One region of the Kitasatospora sp. NPDC018619 genome, then DNA from elsewhere that is predicted to be linked to it. Evidence: riboswitches for the same ligand, from Rfam matches in the RefSeq annotation. Region 1 holds a riboswitch; each other region holds the start of a gene.
What was found. A riboswitch is a leader RNA that binds a small molecule or an ion and turns the genes downstream of it on or off. The one in region 1 is predicted to bind cyclic di-AMP.

Region 1 (7,243 bases):
GGCATCCGCAGCCGACTGCCCTACCTGCGCGACCTCGGGGTGGACGCGGTCTGGCTCTCGCCGTTCTACGCCTCGCCCCAGGCGGACGCCGGCTACGACGTCGCCGACTACCGCGCCGTGGACCCGATGTTCGGCACCCTGCTGGACGCCGACGCCCTGATCCGGGACGCCCACGACCTGGGCCTGCGGATCATCGTCGACCTCGTCCCCAACCACTCCTCGGACCAGCACGAGTGGTTCCAGCGTGCCCTGCGGGAGGGCCCCGGCTCCCCGCTGCGCGACCGCTACCACTTCCGCCCCGGCAAGGGCGAGCAGGGCGAACTCCCGCCCAACGACTGGGAGTCCATCTTCGGCGGCCCCGCCTGGACCCGCACCGCGAACCCGGACGGCACCCCCGGCGACTGGTACCTGCACCTGTTCGCCCCGGAGCAGCCGGACTTCAACTGGGAGAACCAGGCCGTCGCCGACGAGTTCCGCTCGATCCTGCGCTTCTGGCTGGACATGGGCGTGGACGGCTTCCGCATCGACGTCGCCCACGGCCTGGTCAAGGCCCCCGGCCTGCCCGACCTCGGCGGCGCCGACCAGCTGAAGCTGCTCGGCAACGACGTCATGCCGTTCTTCGACCAGGACGGCGTGCACGAGATCTACCGCAGCTGGCGCAGGATCCTCGACGAGTACCCGGGGCAGCGGATCGGCGTCGCCGAGGCCTGGACCCCGACCGTCCAGCGGACCGCCAACTACGTCCGGCCCGACGAGCTGCACCAGGCCTTCAACTTCCAGTACCTCGGCACCGATTGGGAGGCCGCCGCGCTGCGCGAGGTGATCGACCTCTCGCTCGACTCGATGCGTCCGGTCGACGCGCCCACCACCTGGGTGCTGTCCAACCACGACGTCACCCGGCACGCCACCCGGTTCGCCAACGAGCCCGGCCTCGGCACCCAGATCCGCACCCCCGGCGACCGCGAACTCGGCCTGCGCCGGGCCCGCGCGGCCACCCTGCTGATGCTCGCGCTGCCCGGCTCCGCGTACGTCTACCAGGGCGAGGAGCTCGGCCTGCCGGACGTCACCGACCTGCCCGACGAGGTCCGCCAGGACCCGTCGTTCTTCCGCCAGGCCGGCCAGGACGGCTACCGCGACGGCTGCCGCGTCCCGATCCCGTGGTCCGGCACCGAGGCCCCGTACGGCTTCGGCCCGGTGGCCGGCGGCCCGTCCTGGCTGCCGCAGCCGGCCGAGTGGGCCGAGCTGAGCGTCGAGGCGCAGACCGGGGACCCGACCTCCACCCTGGAGCTCTACCGCAGCGCGCTGGCCGTCCGCCGGGCGCGGCCCGACCTCGGCGCGGGGACCGGGGTCGAGTGGCTGGAGAGCCCCGAGGGCACCCTGGCCTTCCGCCGCGGCGCCTTCGTCTGCACCGTGAACACCACCGGCGAGCCGGTGCGGATCGCGGCGCCGGGCACGCTGCTGCTCGCCTCCACCGACCTGGTGGTGGACGGCGGCGAAACGGTGCTCGCGCCGGACTGCACCGGCTGGTGGGCGGTCTGACGTGGTTGGAATAGGCTCTGGGACCGTGACTACGGCGCGACTCTCAGACATCGCGGCGCAGGCGGGGGTCAGCGAAGCCACCGTCTCCCGCGTGCTCAACGGCAAGGCGAACGTTTCCGCCGCCACCCGGCAGACCGTGCTGGCGGCGCTCGACGTGCTCGGGTACGAGCGGCCGACCCGCCTGCGCCAGCGCAGCGCCGGGCTGATCGGTCTGATCACGCCGGAGCTGAGCAACCCGATCTTCCCGGCGCTGGCCCAGGTGATCGAGCAGGTGCTCAGCCGGCACGGCTACACGCCGGTGCTGTGCACCCAGACGCCGGGCGGGTCCACCGAGGACGAACTGGTGGAGATGCTGGTGGACCGGGGCGTGGCGGGCATCGTCTTCGTCTCCGGGCTGCACGCCGACACCACCGCCGACCACGACCGCTACGCCCGGCTGGCCGGGCGCGGGGTGCCGTTCGTGCTGATCAACGGCTACAGCGAGCGGATCGACGCGCCGTTCATCTCGCCGGACGACCGCGCCGCGATGTGGATGGCCGTCCAGCACCTGGCCGAACTCGGGCACGAGCGGATCGGGCTGGCCGTCGGCCAGCGCCGGTACGTCCCGGTGCTGCGCAAGATCGAGGGGTTCACGGCGGCGATGCGGGCGGTGCTCGGGCGCGGCCAGGAGGAGGCCGAGGACCTCGTCCACCACACGCTGTTCAGCGTGGAGGGCGGGCACGCGGCGGCCGGCGCGCTGCTCGACAAGGGCTGTACGGCGATCGTCTGCGGGAGCGACATGATGGCGCTCGGGGCGATCCGGGCGGTGCGGCAGCGCGGGCTGTCGGTGCCGCAGGACGCGTCCGTGGTGGGCTTCGACGACTCGCCGTTGATCGCCTTCACCGAGCCGCCGTTGACCACGATCCGGCAGCCGGTCGAGGCGATGGCCACCGCGGCGGTGGACGCGCTGCTGGAGGAGGTCGGCGGGAACGCCGCGCAGCGCGGCGAGTTCATGTTCCAGCCGGAGCTGGTGATGCGCGGGTCCACCGGGGCCTGCGCGCGTTGAGCCGCGGCCGTAACGGCCGCTGCCACGGTCGGTCGACGGGCCCCGGAGGGCGTTGCTCTCCGGGGCCCGTCGACGTGTGTGGGGCCGGCCGGACCGGCCCTCGGGAACGCCGGGACCCCCGGGGAGGAGCGACCAGACTCTCCCCGGGGGTGGCGGGTGGTCAGCGGGCGGGCGGGGGCCTGCGGCTGACGGATGACAGTGGACGGATGACAGCTGACAGATGTTGAAATCTGTCAGCTGTCAGTTGTCATCTGTCCGTGGTTCTCAGACCCGGCCGGCGAAGTCCGGGGCCCAGTTGGCGATGCTCTGCTCGCGGACGCCCGAGCTCGGGTTGGCGGCCTCGACGTACTTGCCGTTGCCGACGTAGATCGCGACGTGGTAGACGCCGGAGTCCTTGCCGTTGTTGGACCAGAACAGCAGGTCGCCCGGCTGGAGGCTGTCCAGCGAGACGTGGGTGCTGGCGGCGGCCTGGTCGGCGGCGACCCGCGGGACGGAGATGCCCGCGGCGCGCAGCGCGGCCTGGGTCAGGCCGGAGCAGTCCCAACCGCCGTTGCCGGTGCCGCCGTAGACGTACGCCTGACCGACCTTCGACTCGGCGAAGGAGACCGCGGCGGCCATGCTGCCGGTGGCGGCCGGGGCCGGGGCCGGGGCCGGGGTCTGGGCCTGCGGAGCGGGCTTGGCGGCCGGCTTGCTGGACGGCTTGGTCGCCGGGGCCTGGGTCTGGGGCTGGGTCTGCGCGGCCGGCTGGGCGTCCACGGAACCGCCGTTCGCGGACTGGCCGGACTTCTGCGAGCGGTCGAACCAGGTGAAGCCCGAGCCGGACTTGCCGTCGAAGGACAGGTGCTGGCCCGGGTAGATGCTGTCCGGCCCCTCGGTCAGGGTGGAGCGGTTGAGCTCGTACAGCCGCTGCCAGCCGCCCTGCACGTTGTGCCGGTCGGCGATGGAGGAGAGCCAGTCGCCCTCGACGACGGTGTAGTCGCCGCCCTGGGCCTGCTGCCGGCCCGTCTGGGCCCGGTCGCCGCGGTTGCCGGAGGCGGCGGAGTCCATGGCGGCCTGCGCGTCGCCCTGGGCGGGCGTGGCGGGCGTGGCGGGCTTCGCGGCCGGCGCCTGGGGCCGGGCGGGCTTGGCGGTGGGCTTCGCCGCCGGAGCGGCCGGCTTGGCGCTCTGGGCGGGCTTGGCGGCGGTGGAGCCCGAGGCGGAGCCCGCCGAGGTGTCGACGGCGGCCGGGGCGCCGCCCTTGGTGAGCCCGGCCTGGACCGAGCAGACCGGCCAGGCGCCGGGGCCCTGCGAGGCGAGGACCTTCTCGGCGATCGCGATCTGCTGGTCCTTGGTGGCCTGGTTGGCCTGCGGGGCGAAGGCGGTGCCGCCGAAGGCGGCCCAGGTGCTGGAGGTGAACTGCAGACCGCCGAAGAAGCCGTTGCCGGTGTTGATGCTCCAGTTGCCGCCGCTCTCGCACTGGGCGACCTTGTCCCAGGTGGCGACGGAGGCGGCGGAGGCGGTGCCGGAGGTGAGGCACGGGACGGTGAGGCCGACGCCGGCGACGCCGAGGGCGGCGATCACGCGACGGGTGCGGCTGGACAGGCTGGTGCCGTTGGTGCCGTTGGTGGGCAGCATGAAGACGCGGTCCTCTCCCACGCCTGCGAGGTGAGCTGTCGGATTCGGGCCGGAGTTGCCCGGCCGTGCGGTGTGCACGGCTTCACCCCTAGCCCTGGACCGTTCCGGAGAGCGGTCCGGGGCGACTTACCTGTGGGTCCCCCGCTCCTGCCGTGGTGCGTCTATCGCGCTGCCAGGACATCCGACGGCAGGACTCGGCGTCGCGGATGAACCGGGTTCGTGTGGTCACGAACGGGGAGCACGTTAATCAGACTCAAGTTCAAACTGCAAACCCTTGTGATGCGCATCACGGTTTAGTGGGAACTGCCAAAATTGCCACCCATCATGATCACAAATGATCCTTTTCAGGCAATGCTGTTGCAGAACTCCACAATTGGCTGCTCCTCAGGAGCGAGGTGACGGCGCGTCGAATCGCCCTGCGGCGCGCGTCGGCGGATGGGGGAGCGGCCGTGATGCGCCGCTGCGGATCCGCGACCGACGGCCGCTTCCTATTTCCTTTCAAATAGGCCAGAACGGACATTCCTTTGTCGTGCCCCGTGCAGCTCGGAAGGGCGGCGAGCATGCCGAAGGGCCCGGAACGGATGCCGTTCCGGGCCCTTCGGTGCACGTCGGCGGGCGCGCGGTGTCGAAATTACTGCCCGGCGGGCGCCTCGGCGGCCGCGTGGGCGCCGCGAGCGCCCTCCGGGGCCCCGTCGGCCCCGGCGGCGGCCGCCTCCGCCTCGGCCCGTGCCAGGTCCTCCGCGGAGGGCGCGGGCAGCGCGGCCAGGTAGGTCGCGGCGATCAGCTGGCCGACGGACGGGTAGGCGCCCAGCGGCGCGGCCGACGGGCAGCCGGTCTCCTCGGCGGCGGTGGCGAGCAGCTCGGAGTCTGCCTCCGGGCCGATCACCAGCGGGGCCAGCGCCGGGCGCTGCGAGCCGGTGTCCTTGAGGTGGTTGACGGCGGCGGCCACCGAGCCGGGCACGTCGAGCGCGGCGGCGACGACCGGCACGGCCAGTCGCGCGGCCAGCAGTACGCCGGTGATGCCGGCCGCGGCGGCCGCGTCCTCGCCGCCGACGGTGGTCAGCACCACGCCGTCCGCGGCGGTCGCGATGGCGAACAGCCGGGCGCGGTCGGCCCGGGCCAGCCCGGCCTCGGAGAGTCGGACGTGCACGGCCTCGGCCAGCAGCGGGTGCGGGCCCAGCGGGTCGGTGACGGGGGCTCCGTACTCGGCGGCGAGCGCGTGGAGCTCGCCCAGGAAGGCGTGCGGGCCGGGCACCAGCGGGACCAGGACGGGCATCGGCAGCCCGGCCTCGGCGGCCAGCGCCAGCAGCTCGGCCACCGTGCGGTCCTCGCCCTCCGCGGCGCCGGTGCCGTCACCGGGGAGGTAGCCGACCGCCGTCTGGACGCCGTTGTGCTCGGTGCGGACGATCGAGAGCAGCTCCTCGACCACCGAGCGGGACTCGGGTCCGGCGGGTGCGGGCACGGCGAGCACCAGGGCCGGGGCGCCGGCCGGGATCTCGGGGCGCTCGGGACGACGGTGGCGCCCCCGCGCACGGGAGCCTGGAGTGCGGACGGGCAGTGGCGCGCCCGGGATGGCTGCGGTGCTCATGCCGGAGATCGTAGGACATCGGCCCGTCCGGCTTGCAGTCGGCTGCCGTACGGGTTTCGCGCGGTCAGGGTGCGGGCGCGGTGCGGCTTCGGGGCCGGTCCGCGCGCATTGCCTACAATCCGGACATTCCTCACCCAACCCCCGAGTCGTACCCCGTGGTAGCCACAACGCGATCGGAGGGGGCGGACGTTGCGCCCGTGACGCGTGAGATGTCTCACAGCATGAGGTCGGCCTGACGGAGGGTCACGGGCGGGCGACTCCCGGCGTTCGAAGATCAACATTCAGCGGGGAGGTGCTCACGGCCGGTTATCGCGCGCTCGACGATTCATCGGCTATGTCCGTTTACGTACCGTCAGGAGAAGGGCTCGTGAAGAGATCGCGGCGGCGGACAAAATGCCTCGTGCACCTGCAACGTCCCGTGCTGATGCACGTGCACTGCGGCTATCATCGCGTCAAGTGAGGCGTTGTGCCGGACCGGTACGGGGCCGGTCCGTTCGTTTCGGCGGTGCCGGGGGCGCCGCGCAGGACGACAACTCCGGAGCTCTTCGGGAGATTTCTATGCACGACTCGCAGGACACGCACGGCTCGTTCGACACCTACAACGGGATGGCCGCCACCGATCTCCAGGGGGTGGTCTGGCAGAAGAGCCGGCACAGCAACTCCCAGGGCAACTGCGTCGAGTTCGCGGCCCTGCCGGGCGGCGACGTGGCGATGCGCAACTCGCGGTTCCCGGACGGTCCGGCGCTCATCTACACCCGGGCCGAGATCGCGGCCCTGCTGCTCGGGGCGAAGGACGGGGAGTTCGACCACCTGGCGGTCTGACCGGCCGCCGTGCTCCGCCATCGGGGGGCCGTCGTGGGTGCCGACACCACGACGGCCTTTGTCTTTGCCTCGTCCGGGCGCCCCTTCCGCGGGCGCCTCCCGCGAGGCCTTCCGCACGGCCTCTTTCGGAGCCTCCCCCGCGGCCCCTTGTAGCGGGCCCGCCGCCGAGGCCTTTCGTCGAGGCCTTCCGCCGAGGCCGCTCACCGCGGCTCTCGGTGCGGCTCCGGTGCGGCTCCGGTGTGGACCTCCGGGGATCCGCCGGGCCGATCCGGGGCGCTTCCCGTCTCCCGCCGCCGGGGCCGCTGGGCGGGCCGGCCGGCAGGGCCCGGGGTGTGGCCCCCGGGGGGCTTCCCCGTCCGGGGCTTCCCCTGCGGCGCGCGCCGTCCGGCGCCGGGCCCGTGCTAGGCCGATCGCCGATGCCGCCCACCGACGTCGACCGGGCCGCCGAGCCCGGGGCGTCCGTCGAGCGGGGAGCCGCCGACCGCCTCGGCCTCGAACATCGCCCAGACCACCTTGCCGCTGCCCAGGGGGTGCCAGCCCCAGGAGCGGCTGAACGACTCCACCAGGTGCAACCCGCGGCCGGATTCGGCGACGAAGTCGGCCTCCCGGGCGATCGGGCCGACACAGCTCGGATC
Region 2 (7,243 bases), on a different contig from region 1:
GTGGTAGCGGTGCGGGTGCTCGGTGGCGTACGCGTGGTAGGCGCGCAGCAGGGCGGCGACGGCGTCGTCCCCGCTGCGCCCGACGGCCGCCTCGGCCAGCCGGTCGGCGAGGTCCCCGGTGACCCGGACGGCGACCAGCCGCCGCAGTTCGGCGAGGCCGCCGCTGACGTGCTTGTAGAGCGAGGGCGTGGCGACCCCGGCCCGGGCGGCGACGGAGGCCAGCGTGAGGGCCTCGGCGCCCTGTTCGTCGATGAGGGCGAGGGCGTGGTCGACGACCTGGTCGGGGGTCAGTCCTACGCGGGGCATGGGTTCGGGCTCTCCGTACGGATGAAGGCGGGCGGGGCGGTGCGGGGGCCGGGGCTCAGCCGAGCCCGGCGAGGAACGGCAGCAGGGCGTCCGCGGTGGCCGCCGGGTTGTCGGCCATCGGGTAGTGCCCGGACCCCTCGATCATCGCCTTCCGGGCGCCGAGTGCGGCGGCCTGCCGGTCGGCGACCAGCTCCGGCTTCGGGAAGTCGGGGTCCCTGTCGCCCATGACCACCAGCGCCGGGCAGCGCACCGCGGCGGTCCAGCCGACCGGGGCCGAGTCGCCGCGGACGTACCCGCGGGTGGCGGCCTTCCGCCCCGGGGTGCGCAGGGCGGCGACCAGTCCGTCCACGTACGCGTCGAAGTCGGCGGGCTTGGCGCCGGGGAAGGCCATCCGGCGCAGGTAGAAGCCCCAGGCGGCCGGCCAGTGGACGAGGGCGGTGCCGAGCAGGGCCAGGGCGCCGCGCATCAGGGCGCCCGGCGGCGGGTTCTCGACGAAGGCGTCGATCAGGACGATCCCGGCGACCCGCTCGGGCGCGTCCGCGGCGGCCCGGACGACGCTCGCCCCGGTGTACGAGTTCCCGGCGAGGACGGCGCGCTCGATGCCGAGGTGGTCCAGCAGGGCGAGCACGTCCCCGGCGACGGCGGCCGGGCCGTAGTCGTCCCAGGCGATCGAGGACTCGCCGAAGCCCCGCAGGTCCATGGTGACGACGCGGTGGCCGGCGGCGACGAGCAGCGGGCGCAGGTGCCGGTACGCGGCCCGGCTGTCGAGCATGCCCGGGAGCAGGACGACGGCGGCGCCGTCGCCCTGCCGGGTGTCGTCGAAGGCGATCCGGCCGCCGGGAACGGTCAGGTACCGGGTGGTCGGGGTGACGGTGCCGTTCATGGGGGTCCTCCTCGGGCCGCCGGTGCGGGCATCGGCGCTACTGTTGATAGCCATCAAGCTAAGGCTAATAGCCTTAGCCGTCAAGTGCTCGGCGGTCCGGTGCGGCGGTCCCGGCCCGGCGGCCCGGGTCCGTCGGGGAGGGCGCGGTCGGGGAGGGCGCGGGGGCGGTCAGACCCCCTCGACCCTGTACGGGTCGTGCTCGCTGAGCAGCTTCTCCAGCCGGGCCTGGTCCACCCGGGTGACCATCTCGTTGGACTCCTGCCGGTCCCGGACCACCTTCGCCAGCGTGAACGCGGAGGTGACGGTGTAGAGGAGGCCGATCCCGAGGAAGGCCCGGGTCCACCCGCCGACCGGCAGGTAGGCGATCCCGGCGGCGAGGGCGATGCCCGACAGGGTGAAGGACAGGACGGCCTGGACGAAGTACGCGGCCGTCGTGCGGGACTGCATCGGTGCGCTCATGGCGTCAGGATGCGGCCGGGGGGCCGGGCCGCACATGAGTAGCCGTACTCAGGTGCGGCCGTGCATGAGGGGCCGTTCGTTGACGTCCGGTCACCTGCCGCCGCGCTGCTCCGAACGGATGGCTTGGAATCAGCGCCTCCTAGGATTAACGTTTGATAACGCAGCGCGGTCGTCAACGCCGTAACCAGACGGCACCGTGCGCCGTCGCCTAATCCCGACGACCGGCCTCCCGGCCGGTCAGGGAGCCGGGGAACCACGTTTCCTGGGGTGAATCGGCGGGGCTCCGGCCCGGCCGTAGGAGACCTTCCTGCTCCGAACCCGTCAGCTAACCCGGTAGGCGCGAAGGAAGGAAAGGAGCGCGCCTCCGTGGCGTCGACGCACACCCCGGCACACCCGGCCGGCCCCGCAGCCGGTACCCGGCTCCTCGACCACCCCGGCCCGGGCGGCCCCGAGGCCCTCGGCCCGGAGGCCTTCGCCGAGGAAGCCGAGGCCAACCGCCACCGGTTGCCGCGTCAGACCCGCGGCGCCTCCCCGCTGCTCGGCGTCACCGCCGTCGCCGCCACCCTGGGCGCCACCGGATTCGCCTCGGCGACCCCGGCCGCCGCCCCCGCGATCGAGGCCCCGGACGAGGCCCCCGTGGCCCTCTCCGCCGACCCGGGCCTGGCCCTCGCCGCCCGCATCCAGCACCAGGCCGACAGCCAGCGCACCGCCGCCGAGGAGACCGCCCGGCTCCAGGCCGCCCAGGAGGCGGAGGCCAAGGCCGCCGCCAAGGAGGCCGAGGCCAAGCGTGCCGCCGAGGAGGCCGAGCGGGCCAAGGCCGCCGCACTCACCCTCCCGGTGACGGACTACCGGCTGTCCGCCCACTACGGCCAGAGCGCCCGCTACTGGGCGCACCTGCACACCGGCCTGGACTTCGCCGCCGACACCGGCACCCCGGTCCTCGCGCTCGGCCAGGGCACCATCACCTCGGCCGGCTGGGCCGGCTCGTACGGCTACCGGATCGTCGAGACCCTGCCCGACGGCACCGAGATCTGGTACTGCCACCTCTCCGCCATCACCAAGGGCTCCGGCAAGGTCGCGGCGGGCCAGCAGATCGGCAAGGTCGGCGCGACCGGCAACGTCACCGGCCCGCACCTGCACATGGAGGTCCGCCCCGGCGGCGGCGCCCCGGTCGACCCGGAGCCCTGGCTCCAGCAGCGCGGCCTCAACCCCTGAGGCAGGAGCCCCCGGGACGGGCACCCGTGAGGCCGGGCCCTCGGGCCCTCGGGCCTTCAGGCCTCAGGACCGACGCCCCGACGCGCCCGCGAAGGCCCCCGGCCCGGAGCACCGGCTCCCGGCCGGGGGCCTTCGCACGGCGCCTCAGTCCCCGGCGGGCAGCTGCGCCAGGTACGCCTCGATCTCCTCCTGCCCCGGCTCCGGCGCCAGCTCGGGGAACTCCGTCACCAGCAGCCGCGGCAGCCCCGGCACCGTCCAGTCGCCGAACAGGTCCAGCGCCGCGTCGGCGGCCGCCTCCTCGAACCGCTCGAAGTCCCCGGCCAGCTCCTCGGGCATCGGCCGGCCCAGCGCGGTCAGCTCGGCCAGGTTGCGGTAGCTGCGCCGCATCAGGCCCTGCTCCAGCAGCCGCCGCGCGCCGTCCGTGGCCATCCCGACCGCCAGCACCCGGCCCGGGCCCCAGCCCTGCTCGTCCGGCTCGTCCAGCCAGCCGGCCGGCACCAGCGCCTCGTACGCGGCCGGTCGCTCCTCCGCCGGGAGCTCCCCGAAGCCGGCCAGCCAGTCCCGCACCGCCGCCGTGTCCGTCACGTCCACCCCGTGGGCGTGCAGCAGCACCGCGTACAGCCGGGGCCAGGTGACCAGGTCGGCGCGGCGCAGCAGCCCGGCGGCGACCTCGCCCTGCCACTCGGCCTCCGCGTGCAGCCGCTCCTGGCGCTTGGCGTTCAGCCGCCGGGCCGCCCGCTGGTGGTCGATCAGCAGCCGGACGGCGTCGCCGTAGGCGAGCGGGTCCTCCTCGGGCGCGGGTTGGACGTACAGGTGGAGCCGCTCGTACAGCAGGTGCTCCACCGCGTCGGAGGTCAGTTCGGGCCAGCCGTCGTGCATCCTGCCCTCGCCCAGCTCCAGCAGCGCCAGCACCGCGCGCAGCGGCCCCTCGGCCACCGGCGCGCGGCCCTGCTCGGCCGCCCAGGCGAGCAGGTCGGCGGCCTTGGTGCGCGGGGCGAGCCGCAGGTCATCGTCGTTCATGGTCCGAACGGTAGTCGCCGGGCGGGGGGTAGGGTCGCCGACCATGGTCCCCGTACGTCTCACCGGCCCGCGACTGGCCCTGCGCGAGTACCACCACACCGAGGAGGAGGTGGACGCGCTGCACGCGCTGTTCGGGGACCGGGAGGTCACCCGCCGCCTGCCCTTCGGCCCCGGCAGCCGGGAGGAGTGCGCCGACCAGCTGGAGCTGTACGTGGAGGAGGCGCTGGCCGAGGAGCGGGACACCTACCGGCTCGCCGTCACCAGGCTCGCCGACGCCGAGGAGCCGGCCGGGGCGAGGCCGGTCGGGCAGGCCTCGCTCACCCTCGAAGGGCACCGCGCCGCCGGGATCGGGTGCGTGCTGGCCCGAGGGGCGTGGGGCCGGGGCTACGCGCGCGAGACCGTCGGCCTGCTCTGCGGCTTCGCCTTCGGCGCGCTGGACCTGCACCGGCTGTCCGCCCGGGTCCGGGTGGACAACACCGCCTCCGTCCGGGTGCTCACCGGCCTGGGCTTCCGGCTGGAGGGGCGGCTGCGGCACGACGGGTTCAAGGACGGCGCGTGGTGGGACTCCTCCCTCTACGGGCTGCTCGCCGACGAGTGGCCGGGCCCGGCCGCCCGCGGGGAGGGGGGTTAACCCCACCCCCGATCCGCCAGGCCTCCGGATCACGCCCGGCCGGCGCGTCCACCAGACTGGACCCCGTCAGCGGGACGAACGAACGCCAGAACGAGGGGCCGGGGGCCGGGAGCATGAGCAGCAGCCGCAGCACGGAGGACCGGGAGTGGGACGTCCTGGGCGGTCACGGGAGCGGCCCGTACCCCGCCCGGGCCCGCCGGACCGAGCGGCGGCCGGCCCTGTGGCGGACGCCGTTCTCGGCGTACTACTACCGCGAGGTCGGCTACGCGCTCAGCGGCCTGCCGGTGGCGATCGCCGGGTTCGCCGTCTCGATCACCATGTTCTGCTTCGGCCTCGGCACCTTCGTCACCGTCCTCGGCCTGCCCGTGCTGGGCGCCCTGACCAGCCTGGCTCGCGGCTTCGGCCGGCTGGAGCGGGCCCGGGTGCGCGGCATGCTGGCCCTGGACGTCCCGGGCCCGGAGCCGGTGCGCCAGGTCCGCCCCGGTACCTGGGGCGCGATCACCGCGCGGCTGGCGGACGCGGCGGGCTGGAAGGCCGTGCTGTACCAGGTGGTGATGTTCCCGTGGGCGGTGCTCAGCTTCGCGGTCACGCTGGTCTTCCTGCTGCTCGGCTGGTCGCTGGCGCTCTACCCCGCGTACCACTGGGTCTTCCGCGCCTACACCCCGTGGAACGGGTACCGGCTGTTCGACTTCCGCGACAGCGACGGCGTCCGGCACGTGTACGAGATCCAGGCGCCCTGGCAGATCGCCGCGCTCTCGCTGGTCGGGCTGGTGCTGGTCTTCCTCACCACCCAGCTGGTCCGCGGCCTGACCAACGTCAACCGGCTCGCCGCCCAGGGCCTGCTCGGGCGCTGAACCGCCGCTGCCCCGGGCCGGTGGCGGGTCGCCCCCGGCGGGCGCCGGTGCTGCGGGCGGTGCGGCGGCGAGCCGGCGCCGGTCAGGGTTTATGTAATAGTCACTCGCCGAGTTGACCCCTATACTCGAATGCATGACCGAACTGACGATGCGGCAGGCCGAGGCGACCGACGCCGACCGGCTCACCGCGCTGATCCAGGCTTCCTCCGCCTACCACGGCGAGTACGCGGCGATGGTCGACGGCTACCGCGTGACGCCCGACTACCTCGCCCGCCACCTGGTCCGGATGGTGGTGGACAGCGCGGACGACCGCCTGCTCGGTTTCTACGGCCTGATCCGCGAACCGGCCGAACTGGACCTGATGTTCGTCGCCGACGAGGCCCAGGGCCTGGGCCTCGGGCGGCAGTTGATCGACGACATGCTCGACCGCGCCCGGGAGGCCGGGATCGTCTCGGTCAAGGTCGTCTCCCACCCGCGCGCCGAGCGCTTCTACCTGCGCGTGGGCGCCGAGCGCGTCGGGACCTTCCCCGCGCAGGGGAGGATCACCTGGGACCGCCCCGAACTGCGCTTCACCGTCTAGGGCGTGTCTGACAATTCTCGCCGGGTGCGCGGCGTCGGGGCACGCACCTCGCCGCGTTGTCGTCGGTCGCCAATGCTCCGCAGTGGCTCCCTCCTCCGCCTTGCGATGCACGCACCCCGACGCCGCGCCCTGGTCCGACGCGAATTGTCAGACACGCCCTAGTCCGCGACCGGCCGGAGGGGCCTACGCGGTGGCCGGGTCCGCGAGGGGGGCCAGCTCTCCCATCGCCTCGCGTTCGATCCGTGCCAGTTCGCCCAGCAGCCGGCCGGCCTGTTCCAGTGGCGCGGCGTCTGCGGACTCCCCGGCCGCGGCGACCAGTGCGGCGACCTCGGTCCAGCCCGCCGCGGCCTGCGCGTACAGGTCGCGGGCGGTCCGCACCCGGGGGTCGCCGAGCAGCTCGGCGCACTCGCCGAGGAAGTCCCGGTAGAGGTTGCGGAACAGCGCGCCGCCCGTCCCGGCCGACTCCATCATCCGCGCGGCCTGCGGCAGTCGGACCTCGGGCCGGTCGGCCCGGGCCCGCCAGCCCGGCACCAGGGCGGCGGCCTTCGCGATGCCGCGGTGGCCGAGGTTGGCGATCGGCGGGTGCAGGAACGCCGCCGCGCAGTGCGCCATCGCCGGGGCCAGCAGGCCCCGCAGGTCCGGGAGTGCGCCGCGCAGGGCGAGCGTGAAGGAGCGGTGGCGGGCGGTCATCGGGCCGCGTTCGGCGCGCGCGGCCGCGAGGGAGGCCAGACCGGTGGTGACCGCCCCGCCCTGGCGGGCGGTGTCCACCAGGTGCGCGTCGTGCGCGTCGTAGCCCACCATCGCCACCACGTGCCCGCCGAAGTGCACCCGGGAGGTGAAGTACTCCAGGTGGTAGCTGTCCAGCTGGAGCCCGACCGGGCGCCCGGCGTCCAGCTCGGCGGCCACGTTCTGCCAGGCCCGGCGGGGCGAGGCGGTCTCCCGGACGTCCAGTTCCAGGCCGAGGCGGGCGGCCAGCGCACGGGTCAGCTCGAACGGTCCGACCCGGCCCCCGAGGAACGGGAAGTCCATCCCCCTGCCGTCCCAGTAGACGAACGACAGCCCGGAGCCGAGCCCGAACAGCATCGGCTCGGACAGGTCCACGCCCTCGTGGCGCAGCAGCACGCCCAGGGCCGTCGTCTCGCAGTGCTCGCCTGTGCGCGCCCGTGTCACGCCGCCTCCCCTGCCTGCTCCCCGACCCGGACGACCAGCCGGGTCGTCCACTCCTCCGCAGGGGCCTGCCCGGGGCCGACCAGGTACGCCTCGCGCACCGGTGCCAGCGGCCGCAGCCCGCGTTC
Region 3 (7,243 bases), on a different contig from region 1:
GATGGCGGCGATGGACTCGGCGATCTCCGGGATGCGGTCGACACTGGTCTTGATCAGGACGATGGCGGTGATCACAGTTCGGGCTCCTTTGTGGGGTGCCGCCAGCGTATCGGGCGTCGGCCCGGTCGTCTCGGGGGGTGGCGGACCACGGTGCAGGCGTAGAGGAACCCGGCCGAGAAGCCGATCACGTGGACCAGGTACGCCACCCCGGGACCGGCCGTGTGCACCGACCACCACTGGAGGGCGAACCAGAGGCCGAGCACCAGCCAGGCGGGGAAGCGCAGCGGCAGGAAGAGCAGCAGCGGGACGAGGGTGGTCACCCTGGCCCGGGGGTGCAGGCGCAGGTAGGCGCCGAGGGCCGCGGCGATCGCCCCGGAGGCCCCGATGAGCACCCGCGTGGAGTCCGGCGAGTGCGCCTCGGCGAGCGCGAAGCCGTAGGTGCTCAGGCTGCCGGCGGCCAGGTAGAAGACGGCGTACCGGGCCCGGCCCAGCCGCCGTTCGACGGTGGGGCCGAAGACCTGGAGGAAGAGCAGGTTCCCCAGCAGGTGCAGCCAGCCGGCGTGGACGAACAGCCCGGTGAGGACGGACAGCGCCGGGTGCTTGCCCGGGGTCGGGGCGGCCGGGCAGCCGGGGACCGGGTCGGGGGCCTCGGCCAGCTGCCCGGCGGTCAGCGGGCGTCCGGCCAGCACCTCGGCCGGGACGGCGCCCCAGCGCTGCTCGTAGCGCTGCTCCGCGCAGACCCGCGCCCGGCCGCTGCCGTACAGCGGGTTGAGCCCGGCGGCGGGGCCGAGCAGGAAGACCAGCGTGTTCAGCGCGATCAGGGCGTAGCTGACCGCGGGGACGGCCGCCGCCGGGCGGCCGTCCCGGGCGGCGGTGTGGTCGGGGGCCGCGAGTGCCATGCCGCCAAGCATCCCTCCGGGCGGCGCGGGTGACACGGCGGTTTACGGCAGGTGGACTAGGGCCTGTGTTGTGGCGACCGGTGGTCGCGACGGTTGCCCCAGGCAATAGGCTTGGGGCGGGCATTCCCGCCTCCCGCCGCCGACGCCGGGGCTCCGGGGGGAGCGCCTGCCCCCGCAGGGACCACCCGAGAGGACCCCCGATGACCGTCCCCGCCCTGACCGCCGAGACGCGCTGGCGCTGCACCCTGTGCGGCAACCTCACCCGCTTCGACGTGACCCGCACCGCGCGGGTCACCGAGTTCCTGCACTTCGACCTGGCCGGCGAGTCGAAGGTCGAGGAGACCGAGGTGCTCAGCGAGACCGTCGAGTCGGTGCGCTGCCGCTGGTGCAACGCGGTGGACCAGGTCGAGCTGGTGGCCCGTCCGGGCGCCCAGGGGGCGCAGGCCCCCGCCGAGCAGGGCTGATCCCCGCCGCCGCGGCGGGTGGGCGCACGGCGCGCCCGCCCGCGCCGCACGGGACAATACAGAACAAGACGCACGGAGCGTGACGAACAGGGGGCGGTCGCGGCCGTGCCCCGCTGGACCAGGATCGGAGCCGAGGACGTGGTGGACGCAGCGAAGGAGCCCGGCGAAGCCCAGGGGCTTCAGCCCGCTGCGGCCGGAGCCCCGGCCGGGACCGCCGGGACGGCGGACGCCCCCTCCGAGCCCGCGGCGGAGCGCGTCGCCGAGAAGCTCGACCGGCCGCTGCCCGAGGGCGTGCGCCGGCGCGTGGTCGGCCTGGCCTCGGACGCGCTCGGCGGGCTGCCGCCGGGCGAGCTCCCGCAGAGCCTGCGTCAGTACGTGAAGTTCACCCCGGCGCGGCGGGCCAAGTACGCGGCCACCGCGCTGGCGGCGGCGCTGGAGGCGGAGCCGGCCTTCCGGGTGCGGATAGCGGAGCGGCTGCGCCTGGGGCAGCCGGACCTGGTGAGGGCGCTGGAGTCGGGCACCGTGCCGAGCGCGGCCGACCCGATGGACGTGGCCGCGGCCGCCTACCTGGTGCGGTCTGCGGGCTGGAGCCGGCTGGTGGCCGAGGCGGGCGAGGAGGCCGAGCGGGCCGGCGCCGAGGACGCGGCCGCCGAGGCGGCCCGGCTGGTGGAGAAGCTCCAGGCCGAGCTGGCCGAGGTGCGGGCCGCCGCGCGGGCGGAGGCGGACCGGCAGCGGGCCGAGTCCGACGGCGTCCGCCGGGAGGCCGAGTCGCTGCGCAAGAAGGTGCGGTCGCTGGAGAGCGACACCCGCCGGGCGCAGGCCGAGACCCGCCGGGTGGCCGGCGAGCTGGAGGCCGTGAAGGCGCAGGCCGCGGCCGAGCGCGGCGCGGCCGAGACCGAGGCGCGCCGGCTCCGGCACCGGGTCTCGGAGCTGGAGAACGCGGCCGAGCAGGGGCGCCGTTCGGCCCGTGAGGGGCGCAGCGTCGAGGACATGCGGCTGCGGCTGCTGCTGGACACCGTGCTCCAGTCGGCCCAGGGGCTCCAGCGGGAGCTGGCGCTGCCGGTCTCCCAGCTGCGCCCGGCGGACCTGGTGGAGGCGGTGGTGCCGGGGGCGGCCTCGCCGCACGACGTGGCCCGGCGCGGGCTGGCCGAGGACGATCCGGCGCTGCTGGACCAGCTGCTGGCGATCCCCCAGGTGCACCTCGTGGTGGACGGCTACAACGTGACCAAGACCGGCTATCCGACGCTGCCGCTGGAGCAGCAGCGGATCCGGCTGCTGGGCGGGCTGGCGATGCTGGCCCAGCGCACCCAGGCGGAGGTCACCTGCGTGTTCGACGGGCAGGACCTGGACGTCCCGGTGATCATGGCGCCTCCGCGCGGCGTCCGGGTGCGGTTCAGCCGGACCGGGGAGACGGCCGACGAGCTGATCCGCCGTCTGGTGCGGGCCGAGCCGCAGGGCCGTCCGGTGGTGGTGGTGTCCACCGACCGGGAGGTCGCGGAGGGCGTGCGGAAGGCGGGCGCGCGCCCCGTGGCGTCGGTGCTGCTGCTGAACCGGCTGGCCCGGCCCTGAGTCCGGCCGGACCGCGTGATGCCTGGTCAGCGCGGTGTCGGGGGGTTGTGCCGGTCCGGTGGAGTCAGTGTGCGGTGGCGGAGTTCATGCCATTGGGGGAGTGGCACAACGGATAGATCTTCACTAGGGTCTGGCGTCAAACCTATTTTCGGGAATCTCATCCCATCAGGTGAGTCCGATGGAAGAAGGAGCCGGTCCCTTGGCCTCCCACCGCCGTCCCAAGCAGCCGAGCCGCGCGCGGGTCTCCGTGCTCACCGCTGCCGCGGCGACCGCGGTCGCCCTCTCCGCCCAGGTGGCCGCGCACGCCGCGCCCCAGCCGAACACGTCGGACGTCAAGGCGCAGATCGACCAGCTCCAGGAGGAGCAGGAGCAGGCGGCCGAGAAGTACAACGGCGCCCAGGAGCGGGCCGGCCAGCTGCGCAAGCAGGCCGAGCAGCTGCAGGACCAGGTGGCCCGCGGCCAGGAGCAGATGACCCAGCTCCAGGGCGGCCTCGCCGAGGTCGCGGGCGAGCAGTACCGCACCGGCGGCATCGACCCGTCCGTCCAGCTGATGCTCTCCTCGGACCCGGCCGGCTACCTGGAGAAGGCCTCGTCCGTCCAGCAGGCCAGCGCCGGCCAGGCCGAGGCGCTCAAGGGCCTCCAGGACCAGCAGCGCCGGCTGGACCAGCAGAAGGCCGAGGCGGCCGCCGTGCTCGCCTCGCTGGACACCACCACCAAGGACCTGAACCAGGCCAAGGCGGACGTGAACGCCAAGCTGAAGGCCGCTCAGGACCTGCTGAACTCGCTGAGCGCCGCGGACCGCGCCGCGCTGCGGGCCCAGCAGGCGCAGGCCGACCGGGCCTCGCGCGGCAGCGACCGGGTCGACCTCAACAGCCTGCCGGCCGCCAGCGGCTACGCGGCCACGGCGGTGGCCAAGGCGATGGGCAAGCAGGGCTCGCCGTACGTGTGGGGGGCCACCGGGTCGACCACCTTCGACTGCTCGGGCCTGATGGTGTGGGCGTACGGCCAGGCGGGCGTCTCGCTGCCGCGCACCTCGCAGGAGCAGGGCCACTACGGCACCCGGGTGCCCTCGCTGGACCAGGCCCAGCCCGGCGACCTGGTGGTGTACGGCAACGACATGCACCACGTCGGGATGTACATCGGCAACGGCATGGTGGTCCACGCGCCGCACACCGGGGACGTGGTGAAGGTGATGAAGGCCGACGCGATGTCCATCAACACCATCCGCCGGGTCTGACGGCCCGACACGCCCGGGGGCTCCCGGCCGGGCCCTGTGAAAAGCGCCACCCCCGCTCGGGGGTGGCGTCGGGCTTTCCGGCCCCTGCCGACCACATGCTGAGAAGCGATCAGCCTTCTGTGCGGCAGTGGTCACCATCGGTCATTTTCACAAAGGAACTTGGGCAATCTTCAGTCTTTTTTCTGACAAGGATTTGAACGGATCACGGTTCAGTTACTAGGGTCATGCTCCGAACCACCGCACTGTCGATCGCCCAGCCAGGGTGGCGGCGGTGGTTACCGCCGAGTTCGCGAGGCAGCGGGGCAGGTCGAAGCGACTGCCCGACAGGGGAGCCCAGTGTTCGGGGGCGCTGCGGAGCGGAGCCGGGGAACCACGTTCCTCCGGGGTGAATCGGCGCCGGGTCGGCCGGTGAAACGGCCGTGAGGCGTCGTAGGGCATGCTTCCGGCCCGAACCCGTCAGCTCACCCGGTAGGCGGACGTAGGAAGAAGGAGTCCGCCTTCGTGGCGTCCCATCGTCGTCCCAAGCCCGCAGGACGGGCCCGCGTCTCGATCCTGACCGGTGTCGCCGCCGCGGCCGTCGCCCTGTCCGCGCAGGGTGCCCACGCCGACCCGCAGCCGACCAAGGAACAGGTCAAGGAGCAGGTCGACCAGCTCAACGAGCAGGCCGAGGTCGCGACCGAGGCCTACAACGGCGCCCAGGCCAAGCAGCAGGAGCTGGAGAAGCAGGTCTCCGGCCTCCAGGACCAGGTGGCGCGTCAGCAGGCGCAGGTCACCGAACTCCAGGGCGGCCTGGCCGAGATCGCCGGCGAGCAGTACCGCAACGGCGGGATATCGCCGACCGTCCAGCTGATGTTCTCGTCCACCCCGGACAGCTTCCTCAGCCAGGCCGGCGCGCTGAACCAGGCCGGCAGCACCCAGAAGGGCCAGCTGAAGGAGCTCCAGGAGCAGCAGCGCAAGCTCGACCAGGACCGCAACGAGGCCCAGGGCAAGCTCGCCGAGCTGGAGTCGACCACCCAGCAGCTGAAGGCCTCCAAGGACGAGGTCCAGGGCAAGCTGAAGGCGGCTCAGGACCTGTTCAACACCCTGACCGAGCAGGACCGCCAGGCGCTGCGCCAGGCCGAGGAGAAGGCCGCGGCCGACGCCAAGGCCAAGGCCGACGCCGCCCAGGCCCAGCAGCAGCAGGCCGACCGCGCCTCCCGCGACAACAGCCGCGGCACCCTCGCGGCCCCCACCACCACCGCCCCGGTGAAGGTGGCCGCCGGCAGCTCGCGCGGTGCCGCCGCCCTCTCGGCCGCGGCCTCCAAGATCGGCAGCCCGTACGTCTGGGGCGCCACCGGCCCGGGCTCCTTCGACTGCTCCGGCCTGATGGTCTGGGCGTACAACCAGGCCGGCGTGTCGCTGCCGCGCACCTCGCAGGCGCAGGCGGGGGCCGGCACCCGGATCGGTACGGACATCTCCCAGGCCCAGCCCGGCGACCTGCTGATCTTCTACAGCGACGCCCACCACGTCGGCATCTACGCGGGCAACGGCCAGGTGCTGCACGCCCCCAAGCCGGGTGCGTCGGTGCGCTACGAGGCGGTCACCAACATGCCGCTGACCTCCATCGTGCGGGTCTGACCCCCACGCGGACGCCTCCGGGCCCGGTCTTCCCCAGGGAAGGCCGGGCCTGCGGCTTTTCCGGCGGATCGGTCTGGTGTCCGATATGGGAGTGAATATTCGGGTCGGGAGGGGTTTGGACTCGCTTGCCCGGACTCGCTAACGTCTGCCACCGGACTCCCGCTCGACGGCCGCCCGCCCCGGTGCGGCGGCGGGGGCCGCGCCGCAGGATTGGAGCCGCTGCCGCCATGCCCGTGCACCGCCGTTCCCCACTGCTCGCCCGGGCGCTGGTGCTGACCGCGGCCGCCGCCACCGCGCTGGGCGCGGGCACCGCGGGCAGCGCCGAGGCCGCCCCCGCCAGCCCGGACCCGGCCGACCGCCAGGACGTCAAGACGCAGGTGGAGCAGCTGTACGACGAGGCCGAGCAGGCGTCCGAGAAGCTCAACGCGGCGCAGGAGGCCCAGCGCCGGCTCCAGGGCGAGACCACGATCCTCCAGGGCGAGATCGCCCTCGCCCAGGACCAGCTCAACGAGGTGCGCGGGGACCTGGCGACGGTGGCCGGGGCCGAGTACCGCGCCGGCGGGATGGCCCAGACCGCCCAGCTCATCCTCTCGACCGACCCGGCGGGCTACCTGGAGCGCGCCCGCTCCCAGGGCCAGGCCGCGGTGCGCCAGCAGGAGGCCCTGCACGAGCTGGTCACCCGGCAGCGCCGGCTCGACCAGCGCCGTGCCGAGGTGGTCGGCAAGCTCGCCGAGCTGGACGAGACCCGCCGCTCGATCGCCGACAGCAAGCAGCAGATCCAGCAGCGGCTGGCCCGGGCGCAGAAGCTGCTGAACGGCCTGGGCGCCGCCGAGCGGGCCCGGCTGACCGCCCAGGACGCCCGGGACGCCGAGCGGCGCGCCACCCGGGGCACCGACCGGCTGGACCTCGGCACCTCCGCGCCCGCCTCCGAGCGCGGGGCGGCCGCACTGGCCGCCGCGGTGCGGATGATCGGCTCCCCGTACGTCTACGGGGCCACCGGACCGAACGCGTTCGACTGCTCCGGTCTGATGTACTACAGCTGGCGGCAGGCCGGGGTGACCCTGCCGCGGACCTCGCAGGCCCAGGCGTACGCCGGGCAGCGGATCAGCCTGTCCGAAGCGAAACCGGGAGACCTGGTGATCTTCTACCGGGACATGCACCACGTCGGCATGTACGCCGGCGGCGGGGTGATCGTGCACGCCCCCCGCCCGGGCGCCAGGGTCCGCTACGAGAGCGTCACCGCCATGCCGGTCTCCGGGGTGGTCCGGCTCTGAGCACCCCGCCCTCCCCGCCCGCCGCCCCCACCGGGATACCCGGGCCCCGCCCGCGCCGCGCGCTGTCCCGGCGGGGCGCGCTGCTGCTCGCGGCCGGCGGGCTGGCCCAGCTGTCGCTGCCGCCGGCCGCCCCGGCGGCCCCCGCGGCCCGGGCGGCGGACCTGCGGGCCGAGGCGGCCGCCG
Region 4 (7,243 bases), on a different contig from region 1:
ACGCCCTCGCCGGCCGCCAGCGAGTGGCCGACCAGCACGTGCAGGCACTTCACCCGGTCCGGCATGCCGCCGGCGCTCGGGAAGCCCTCCAGCACCTCGATCGCGTCGCGCCGGGCGATGTAGTCCTCGTGCGCCTTCTGGTAGGCGGCGGCCAGCTCCGGGTCCTCGGCGAGCCGGGCCGTCTGGTCCTTCATGACGCCCTGCGCCTCCAGGGTGCCGATCAGCGAGGCGGCCTTGGGGCAGGTCAGGTAGTAGAGCGTCGGGAACGGCGTGCCGTCGGGCAGCCGGGGCGCCGTCTCCACGACGTCCGGGTTGCCGCAGGGGCAGCGGTGCGCCACGCCGCGCAGGCCGCGCGGCACCCGGCCGAGCTGGGCGGCGATGGCCGCGACGTCGGCGTCGGAGACGGTGGGGTGGTTCTCAGTGGTCATGGGGGGAGGTGTCTCCAACGGGGGACGGTGGGAGGGGACGGGGGGTCGCGGGGGCCGCCGCGGCGGTGTCGGCGGCGTCCACCGAGTCCCAGATGCTGGCGTACCAGGGCTTGGCGGCCGTCGCCTGGCCTCCGGCGGTGCTGCCGGGAGCCTGGCCCGGGGCGGGGGCGGCGCCGCCCCCGGAGGAGGACCGGTCGGCGGGCGGTCCGGCGGGATCCAGCGCGATGTACGGGGTCTCCCCCGGCACCGCGTAGTGCAGCCGGGCGCGGGCCTGCGCCTTGACGTACTCCGGGTCCTGCCAGCGGGCCTTCTCCCGGCGCAGCTGCTCGACCTGCTGGCGCGCGTGGTCGGCCTTCGCCCGCTGGGCGGAGATCTCGGCGCGCTGGGAGATGAACTGCCGCGTCGGGTAGGCGAGGATCGCCACCAGTGAGCAGAGCACCAGGACGAGGACGGTCGCCCGGCTCGTGAACCGGGGCCGGGCCGCCAAGCCCGGGATCCTCCAGCCAGCCATCTCCCGTATCCCCTCCTGGTCGCGACGGTGCCCCGCCGACCACCCTACGGGGTGAACGGCGGGGCACCGGTCAGGCGTGCGCTACCGGGAGCGCTCAGCCCTCGTGCTTGAAGCGCGGGAAGGCGCCGCGGCCGGCGTACTCGGCGGCGTCGTCGAGGATCTCCTCGATGCGCAGCAGCTGGTTGTACTTGGCGACGCGCTCGGAGCGGGCCGGGGCGCCGGTCTTGATCTGGCCGCAGTTGGTGGCGACGGCGAGGTCGGCGATGGTGACGTCCTCGGTCTCGCCGGAGCGGTGCGACATCATGCAGCGGTAGCCGTTGCGCTGGGCCAGCTCGACGGCGTCCAGGGTCTCGGTCAGCGAACCGATCTGGTTCACCTTCACCAGCAGCGCGTTGGCGGTGCCGGTCTCGATGCCACGGGCCAGGCGGGCCGGGTTGGTGACGAACAGGTCGTCGCCGACCAGCTGGACCTTGTCGCCCAGCTTCTCGGTCATGGCCTTCCAGCCGTCCCAGTCCGACTCGTCCAGCGGGTCCTCGATGGAGACCAGCGGGTAGGCGGCGACCAGCTCGGCGTAGTACTCGATGAGCTCGGCGGAGGTGAGGCCCTTGCCCTCGAACTGGTAGGCGCCGTCCTCGTAGAACTCGGAGGAGGCGACGTCCAGGGCCAGCGCGACGTCACGGCCGGGCACGTAGCCGGCCTTCCGGATGGCCTCGACGATGAGGTCCAGCGCCTCGCGGTTGGAGTCCAGGTTCGGGGCGAAGCCGCCCTCGTCGCCCAGCCCGGTGGACAGGCCGCGCTCCTTCAGCACGCCCTTGAGCGTGTGGTAGACCTCGACGCCCCAGCGGACGGCCTCGGAGAAGGACTCCGCGCCGATCGGAGCGATCATGAACTCCTGGATGTCGACGTTGGAGTCCGCGTGCGACCCGCCGTTGAGGATGTTCATCATCGGGACCGGCAGGACGTGCGCGTTCGGGCCGCCCAGGTAGCGGAACAGCGGCAGGTCGCTGGCCTCGGAGGCGGCGTGCGCGACGGCCAGCGAGACGCCCAGGATGGCGTTGGCGCCGAGCGAGGACTTGTCCGGCGTGGCGTCCAGGTCCAGCATCGCCTGGTCGATCAGGCGCTGCTCGGTCGCGTCGTAGCCGACCAGCTCCGGGCCGATCTGCTCGATGACGGCCAGGACGGCCTTCTCGACGCCCTTGCCGAAGTAGCGGTTCTTGTCGCCGTCGCGCAGCTCCAGCGCCTCGAAGGCGCCGGTGGAGGCACCCGACGGGACAGCGGCACGACCCGTGCTGCCGTCGTCGAGGCCGACCTCGACCTCGACCGTGGGGTTGCCGCGGGAGTCGAGGATCTCACGGGCTACGACGACATCGATGGACGGCACGAGGCATCTCCTTGCGGAAGCAGGGTCCGGTCTGACGGTGGTGCTGTCAGCAGGACGATTGCGGAGTCGTTACGACCAGAGCCTAACCGCCCGGGCTCCCGGGGCCACGTCCGCCTCGGTCCCGTCTCAGCGTGTGGCCCCACTACCCACCGGTAGTTCACCTGCTTGTCCCAGCTTGTCCCACCGGAGCGGGCGAATGCGGACGAAGGGGACCGGTAGGGCCGGTCCCCTTCGGACGACGGGGTGGAGCGGCGCCGGCGCCGAGCGCCGTGGCGGGTGCTCCCGCGCCGGGCGCGGCGGCTCAGCCGAGGTGCAGCACCTGGCCGGGCATGATCAGGTTCGGGTTGCCGCCGACGGTGGCGCGGTTCCCCTCGTACAGCGCGTGCCAGCCGCCGGAGACGCCCTGCGCGGCGGCGATGGTCGACAGGGTGTCACCGGCGCGGACGGTGTAGTCGTGGCCGGTGGCCCGCGGGGCCTGCTGCGCGGCCTGCGGGGCGTACTGCGGCTGGGCGGCGGCCTGCGGGGCGTACTGCTGGTAGACGCTCTGGTGGCTGGTCCAGTACCAGGCGCCGTTGCTCTGGTACCAGTACACCTTGGCGTCGGCGTCCCAGCCGGCCTTGCCCGGGAAGCCCTGGGCCTGCGGGGCGGCCTGCTGGACCGGCTGCGCGGCGGGCTTCTGGGCGGCCGGCTTCGCGGCGGGCTTGGCGGCGGGCTTCTGCGCGGCGGGCTTCTCGGCCGGCTTGGCGGCCGGCTTCGGGGCCTGCTGCTTCGCGGCGGACTGCGGCTTGGCGTCCGAGGAGGTGTCGACCGCGGCCGGGGCGCCGCCCTTGGTCAGACCGGCCTTCTGGGAGCAGACCGGCCAGGCGCCCGGGCCCTGCGAGGCGAGCACCTTCTCGGCGACCGAGATCTGCTGGGCCTTGCTGGCCTGGTTGGCCTGCGCCGCGTAGGCGGTGCCGCCGTACGCCTTCCAGGTGCTGGAGGTGAACTGGAGGCCGCCGTAGAAGCCGTTGCCGGTGTTGATGCTCCAGTTGCCGCCGCTCTCGCACTGGGCGACGGCGTCCCAGGTGGAGGCCGGGGCGGCAGCGGCGCCGGTGGCGGTGAGGATCGGCATCGCGAGTCCGACGCCGGCCACACCGGCGACGGCGATGGCCTTCTCGGCCTGGGTACGACGACGGTGGCGGCCAGTTCCAACGAACAGCATGAAGAGGTCCCTCTCCGCACGCCTGCGAGGTGAGCTGTCGGGTTCGGACCGGGAGGTGGCCCGGCCGCCGTGCGCGGAGACGACTCCGCTCGGGCGGCTTCACCCCAAGCCGTGGGGAGACGGCAACAAACCTGGTTCCCCCGCCCCTGCCCAGGGTTCTGGTCGGTTTCCCGTGGCGCGGCGGGCAGGATTCGGCGTTCCGCGCACGGGGTCCGCAGCTGCGAACTCCAGGGAGAGTAGACAGATCATCAGACCGATCACAAGCTCATATCGTCGATATCACACCAGAATTACGGCCCGTGTCCGATCGCCTACCAACAGCGGCGTTATGTCCGGATTGATGGGCGTTCACACCCCTCCATCGGCGGTCGGCGACGTCCCGTCAGTGTCATCTCCACCCTCCGGGCGTGCCGGCGCAGCAGCTGCCGGAGGAGCGTGCGGGGAACGGCTCTCCGGACTGAATTCCACCGGGAGTTCCCGCAGTCCACGCATGATCAGTCCGCCGCGCCAGCGCAGGTTCCCGGGGCTTTCCGCCAGCCGCAGGTCGGGCAGCCGGGAAAGCAGCGTGGCCAGCGCCGCGCGCCCCTCCAGCCGGGCGAGCGGAGCGCCGATGCAGTAGTGGATGCCGTGCCCGAACCCCAGGTGGGGGTTGTCCTTCCGGGCCAGGTCCAGGGTGTTCTCCGCCGCGAACCGGGCCGGATCGCGGTTCGCCGCCGCCAGCACCACCAGCACCGGGTCCCCGACCGGGATGTCCACCCCGCCGATGGTCAGCGGCCGGGTGGCGAAGCGCCAGGTCGCCATCTCCACCGGCCCGTCGTAGCGCAGGAGTTCCTCGATCCCGGTCTCCAGCAGCCCGCTCTCGCCGCGCACCACCGACTCCTGGAGCAGCCGGCGCTGCTGCGGGTCGCGCAGCAGCGCGTACGTCCCGTTGCCGATCAGGTTCACGGTGGTCTCGAAGCCGGCGAACAGGAGGATGAAGGCCATCGCGGCGGCCTCGTTCTCGGTCAGGTGCTCGCCGTGGTCGCTCGCCCGGATCAGGCCCGAGATCAGGTCGTCCCCGAGGTCCGCACGCTTGCGGTGGATCAGCTCCAGCAGGTACGCCCGCATCCGCTTCACCGCCCGCCCCACGCCGCCGCGTTGACCGCCGCCGTGTCCCGGCTTCGTGTGCCGCAGCATCATCCCGGCCCAGTCCCGGAAGTCGTCCTGGTCCTCGGCCGGCACCCCGAGCAGGTCGCAGATCGCGTAGATGGGGAGCGGGAAGGCGAACTCGTGGATCAGGTCCGCCGAGCCGCGCTGCGCGAAGCCGTCGATCAACCGGTCGGTGAGCTGCTGCACCCGCGGCTCGAACTCGGCCACCCGGCGCGGGGTGAACGCCTTCGACACCAGCCGGCGCAGCCGGGTGTGGTCCGGCGGGTCGATGTTCAGCAGGTGGGTCATCAGGTCCGCCTGCCGCTCCCCGGGGATGCCCACCCGGCCGGTGCGGTGCGCCTGCTCGCTGTGGTGCGCCGGGTTCTTCGACAGCCGGCTGTCCGCGAGCGCCTGCCGGGCGTCGGCGTACCTCGTCACCAGCCAGGCCTCCACCCCGCTCGGCAGGGTGGTCCGGTGCACCGGGGCGTGCTCGCGCAGCCACGCGTAGGCGGGGTACGGATCGGCGGCGAACTCCCAGGTGAACAGCTGTGGGGCACAGGCGTCGGACGGCGCTGCGGCGGGCCGGGCGGGGTGGGGCTGAGCTGGCATGGGACCGACCGTATCCGGTGCGGCGGGCGGGGCCCGCCTCCGGCGGAGCGCGGCCGGGCGCGGGCCGGGGAAGGGGCGGTGCGCGGGCGGGATCCAGCCGGTGCGCGGACGGAATGCGAGCGGTGCGCCAACACCCCGTGGACGGCCCGTGGCCGGTCCGTGGACGGGTCTTGGCCGACTCTTGGCCGCGGAGTGGGCGTGAGCCTGGTCACCTGAGGGGTAACCCCTGTTGCGGAGGGTCAGGACGTGCCTACGATCCTCCGCAGTACGCGTGGGCGCCGGTGCGGTGTCGCCCACAGGGAGGAGCAGGCCATGCGGGTCAGCGGGTCAGTCGTCGTCATCGCGGTCCTCGACGGCGGGTCGGGCGCGGGCCTCGCCCGCCGGTTCGCCGCCGCCGGCGCCGCCGGGATGCTGGTCGCCGACCAGCACGTGGGCATCGCCGAGGACCTCGCCGCCGAACTCGACCGCCCGGGCTGCCCCGTCGTCGGCGTCTGCGGCGACATCCGCCGCCCCAGCGACGTCGCCGCCCTCGTGGACACCGCCGAGAAGCACCTCGGGCCGATCGACCTGTTCGCCGTGGCCGGCCCGGCCGGCGAGCGGGTCGTCTCGCTGGCCGACCTGCCCGACCACCTCGACCTGGAGCGGCTCGCCGAGCTCGTCGTCCTCATCGGCGAGGCCATCGGCGAGCTCGTCCCGCCGCAGCGGCACCCGGAGCGCGCCGCCACGGCGGCCTGACCACCTACTCCCCGCCCGGACCGCCCTGCGGCCCGAGGCCCTCGGCCGCGCGCACCGCGTCCCGGTAGCCGCGCGCGGCCGCCCGCAGCGCGGCGTCCACGTCCACCCCGGCGCCGTGCGCCCGCTGCACCACCGCGAGCAGCAGCCGGCCCGCCGAGTCGGCGGTCAGCTCGTCCGGCAGCCGGTACGCCTCGTCCGGCACCCCCGTGAAGCCCGCCCGGCGCACCCGGGACACCAGCTTCGCCGCGTACGCCAGCGAGGGCAGCGCCGCCGGCACGCCGTCCACCACCGACTCGCGGTCCGCCTTCTCGGCCGCCTTCAGCTGCTCCCAGTTCGCCTCCGCGTCGGCCGCGCCCCCGACCTCGACGTCGCCGAACACGTGCGGGTGCCGGTACATCAGCTTCTCGACGATGTCCCCCGCCACGTCGTCCACGGTGAACGGATCGGTCGGGTGCTCCTCGGCGATCCGGGAGTGGAAGAACACCTGGAACAGGACGTCGCCCAGCTCCTCGCGCAGCGTCGCCCGGTCCCCCTGCTCGATCGCCTCGACCAGCTCGTAGGCCTCCTCGACCAGGTACTTCACCAGGCTCTCGTGCGTCTGCTCGGCGTCCCAGGGGCAGCCGCCCGGCGAGCGCAGCCGGTCCATCACCGTCACCAGGTCCAGCAGCCGCGAGCCGGGCAGGTCGTACGAGCCGGGCAGCACCTCGATCTCCGGCACCTCGCCGGCCCGCTCCACCGCGAGCCGCGCCAGCGCGTCGGTCAGCCCCGGGTCACCGTCCGGGCTGCCCAGCCACACCGTCGGCCCGGCCCCGGCCGGCTGCCCGGTCAGCAGGCGGGCCAGGGCGGGCGCCGGCCCGGCCGCCACCGCCTCCACGGCCACCCCGGCCTGCCGCACCGCCGCCACCTGCGGATGCCCCTCGTCCGCCACCAGCACCCGCCCCGCCGACCGCAGCGCCTCCCAGGCCGGCCACGCCAGCAGGCCGGGGGCCACCCGGTGGGTGGTGGTCAACAGGATCAGCTTCGCGCCCGGAACATTCGTCGTCACACCCCGAACCTACCCCCGCTCCCCCGCCCCGGGCCGGGCGAAGGCCCTTCCCCGGCCCCGGCCCCGGGCCCCGGCCCCGCGGGCACGCGCCGGCGGCCCCGGGCCGGAACCCGGGACCGCCGTGGCCCCACCGCGCGCCGCCGGGCGGCGGGCGCTACTTCTTCGTCCCCGCCAGGTCGTCGAACATGGCCGACAGGAACTCGCT

Region 2: linked by a shared signal. The riboswitch ahead of ACH5AR_RS09165 (M23 family metallopeptidase) and the one ahead of ACH5AR_RS02530 (transglycosylase family protein) in region 1 are both predicted to bind cyclic di-AMP.
Region 3: linked by a shared signal. The riboswitch ahead of ACH5AR_RS14750 (NlpC/P60 family protein) and the one ahead of ACH5AR_RS02530 (transglycosylase family protein) in region 1 are both predicted to bind cyclic di-AMP.
Region 4: linked by a shared signal. The riboswitch ahead of ACH5AR_RS24785 (transglycosylase family protein) and the one ahead of ACH5AR_RS02530 (transglycosylase family protein) in region 1 are both predicted to bind cyclic di-AMP.

The regions. Positions count from the first base shown of each region.
Region 1 is NZ_JBISAI010000001.1:637,773-645,015, forward strand. Features, by position in the region: gene ACH5AR_RS02520 (glycoside hydrolase family 13 protein) at 1-1,539, shown strand, start outside; gene ACH5AR_RS02525 (LacI family DNA-binding transcriptional regulator) at 1,565-2,584, shown strand; gene ACH5AR_RS02530 (transglycosylase family protein) at 2,849-4,219, opposite strand; cyclic di-AMP (ydaO/yuaA leader) riboswitch at 4,206-4,366, opposite strand; gene ACH5AR_RS02535 (hypothetical protein) at 4,830-5,786, opposite strand; gene ACH5AR_RS02540 (DUF397 domain-containing protein) at 6,345-6,608, shown strand; gene ACH5AR_RS02545 (ATP-binding protein) at 7,010-7,243, opposite strand, start outside.
Region 2 is NZ_JBISAI010000004.1:428,641-435,883, forward strand. Features, by position in the region: gene ACH5AR_RS09150 (TetR/AcrR family transcriptional regulator) at 1-306, opposite strand, end outside; gene ACH5AR_RS09155 (alpha/beta fold hydrolase) at 362-1,189, opposite strand; gene ACH5AR_RS09160 (YiaA/YiaB family inner membrane protein) at 1,358-1,648, opposite strand; cyclic di-AMP (ydaO/yuaA leader) riboswitch at 1,844-2,002, shown strand; gene ACH5AR_RS09165 (M23 family metallopeptidase) at 2,015-2,863, shown strand; gene ACH5AR_RS09170 (hypothetical protein) at 3,008-3,883, opposite strand; gene ACH5AR_RS09175 (GNAT family N-acetyltransferase) at 3,927-4,514, shown strand; gene ACH5AR_RS09180 (sensor domain-containing protein) at 4,628-5,368, shown strand; gene ACH5AR_RS09185 (GNAT family N-acetyltransferase) at 5,502-5,948, shown strand; gene ACH5AR_RS09190 (BtrH N-terminal domain-containing protein) at 6,132-7,118, opposite strand; gene ACH5AR_RS09195 (MerR family DNA-binding transcriptional regulator) at 7,115-7,243, opposite strand, start outside.
Region 3 is NZ_JBISAI010000008.1:111,237-118,479, forward strand. Features, by position in the region: gene ACH5AR_RS14725 (Lrp/AsnC family transcriptional regulator) at 1-75, opposite strand, end outside; gene ACH5AR_RS14730 (rhomboid family intramembrane serine protease) at 72-899, opposite strand; gene ACH5AR_RS14735 (hypothetical protein) at 1,100-1,363, shown strand; gene ACH5AR_RS14740 (NYN domain-containing protein) at 1,505-2,932, shown strand; gene ACH5AR_RS14745 (NlpC/P60 family protein) at 3,132-4,169, shown strand; cyclic di-AMP (ydaO/yuaA leader) riboswitch at 4,507-4,660, shown strand; gene ACH5AR_RS14750 (NlpC/P60 family protein) at 4,671-5,786, shown strand; gene ACH5AR_RS14755 (NlpC/P60 family protein) at 6,014-7,060, shown strand.
Region 4 is NZ_JBISAI010000016.1:78,264-85,506, forward strand. Features, by position in the region: partial or broken gene ACH5AR_RS24770 (DUF501 domain-containing protein) at 1-446, opposite strand, end outside; gene ACH5AR_RS24775 (septum formation initiator family protein) at 418-939, opposite strand; gene eno (phosphopyruvate hydratase) at 1,034-2,320, opposite strand; gene ACH5AR_RS24785 (transglycosylase family protein) at 2,622-3,521, opposite strand; cyclic di-AMP (ydaO/yuaA leader) riboswitch at 3,527-3,695, opposite strand; gene ACH5AR_RS24790 (cytochrome P450) at 3,870-5,258, opposite strand; gene ACH5AR_RS24795 (SDR family NAD(P)-dependent oxidoreductase) at 5,571-5,993, shown strand; gene ACH5AR_RS24800 (MazG family protein) at 5,998-7,038, opposite strand; gene mfd (transcription-repair coupling factor) at 7,193-7,243, opposite strand, start outside.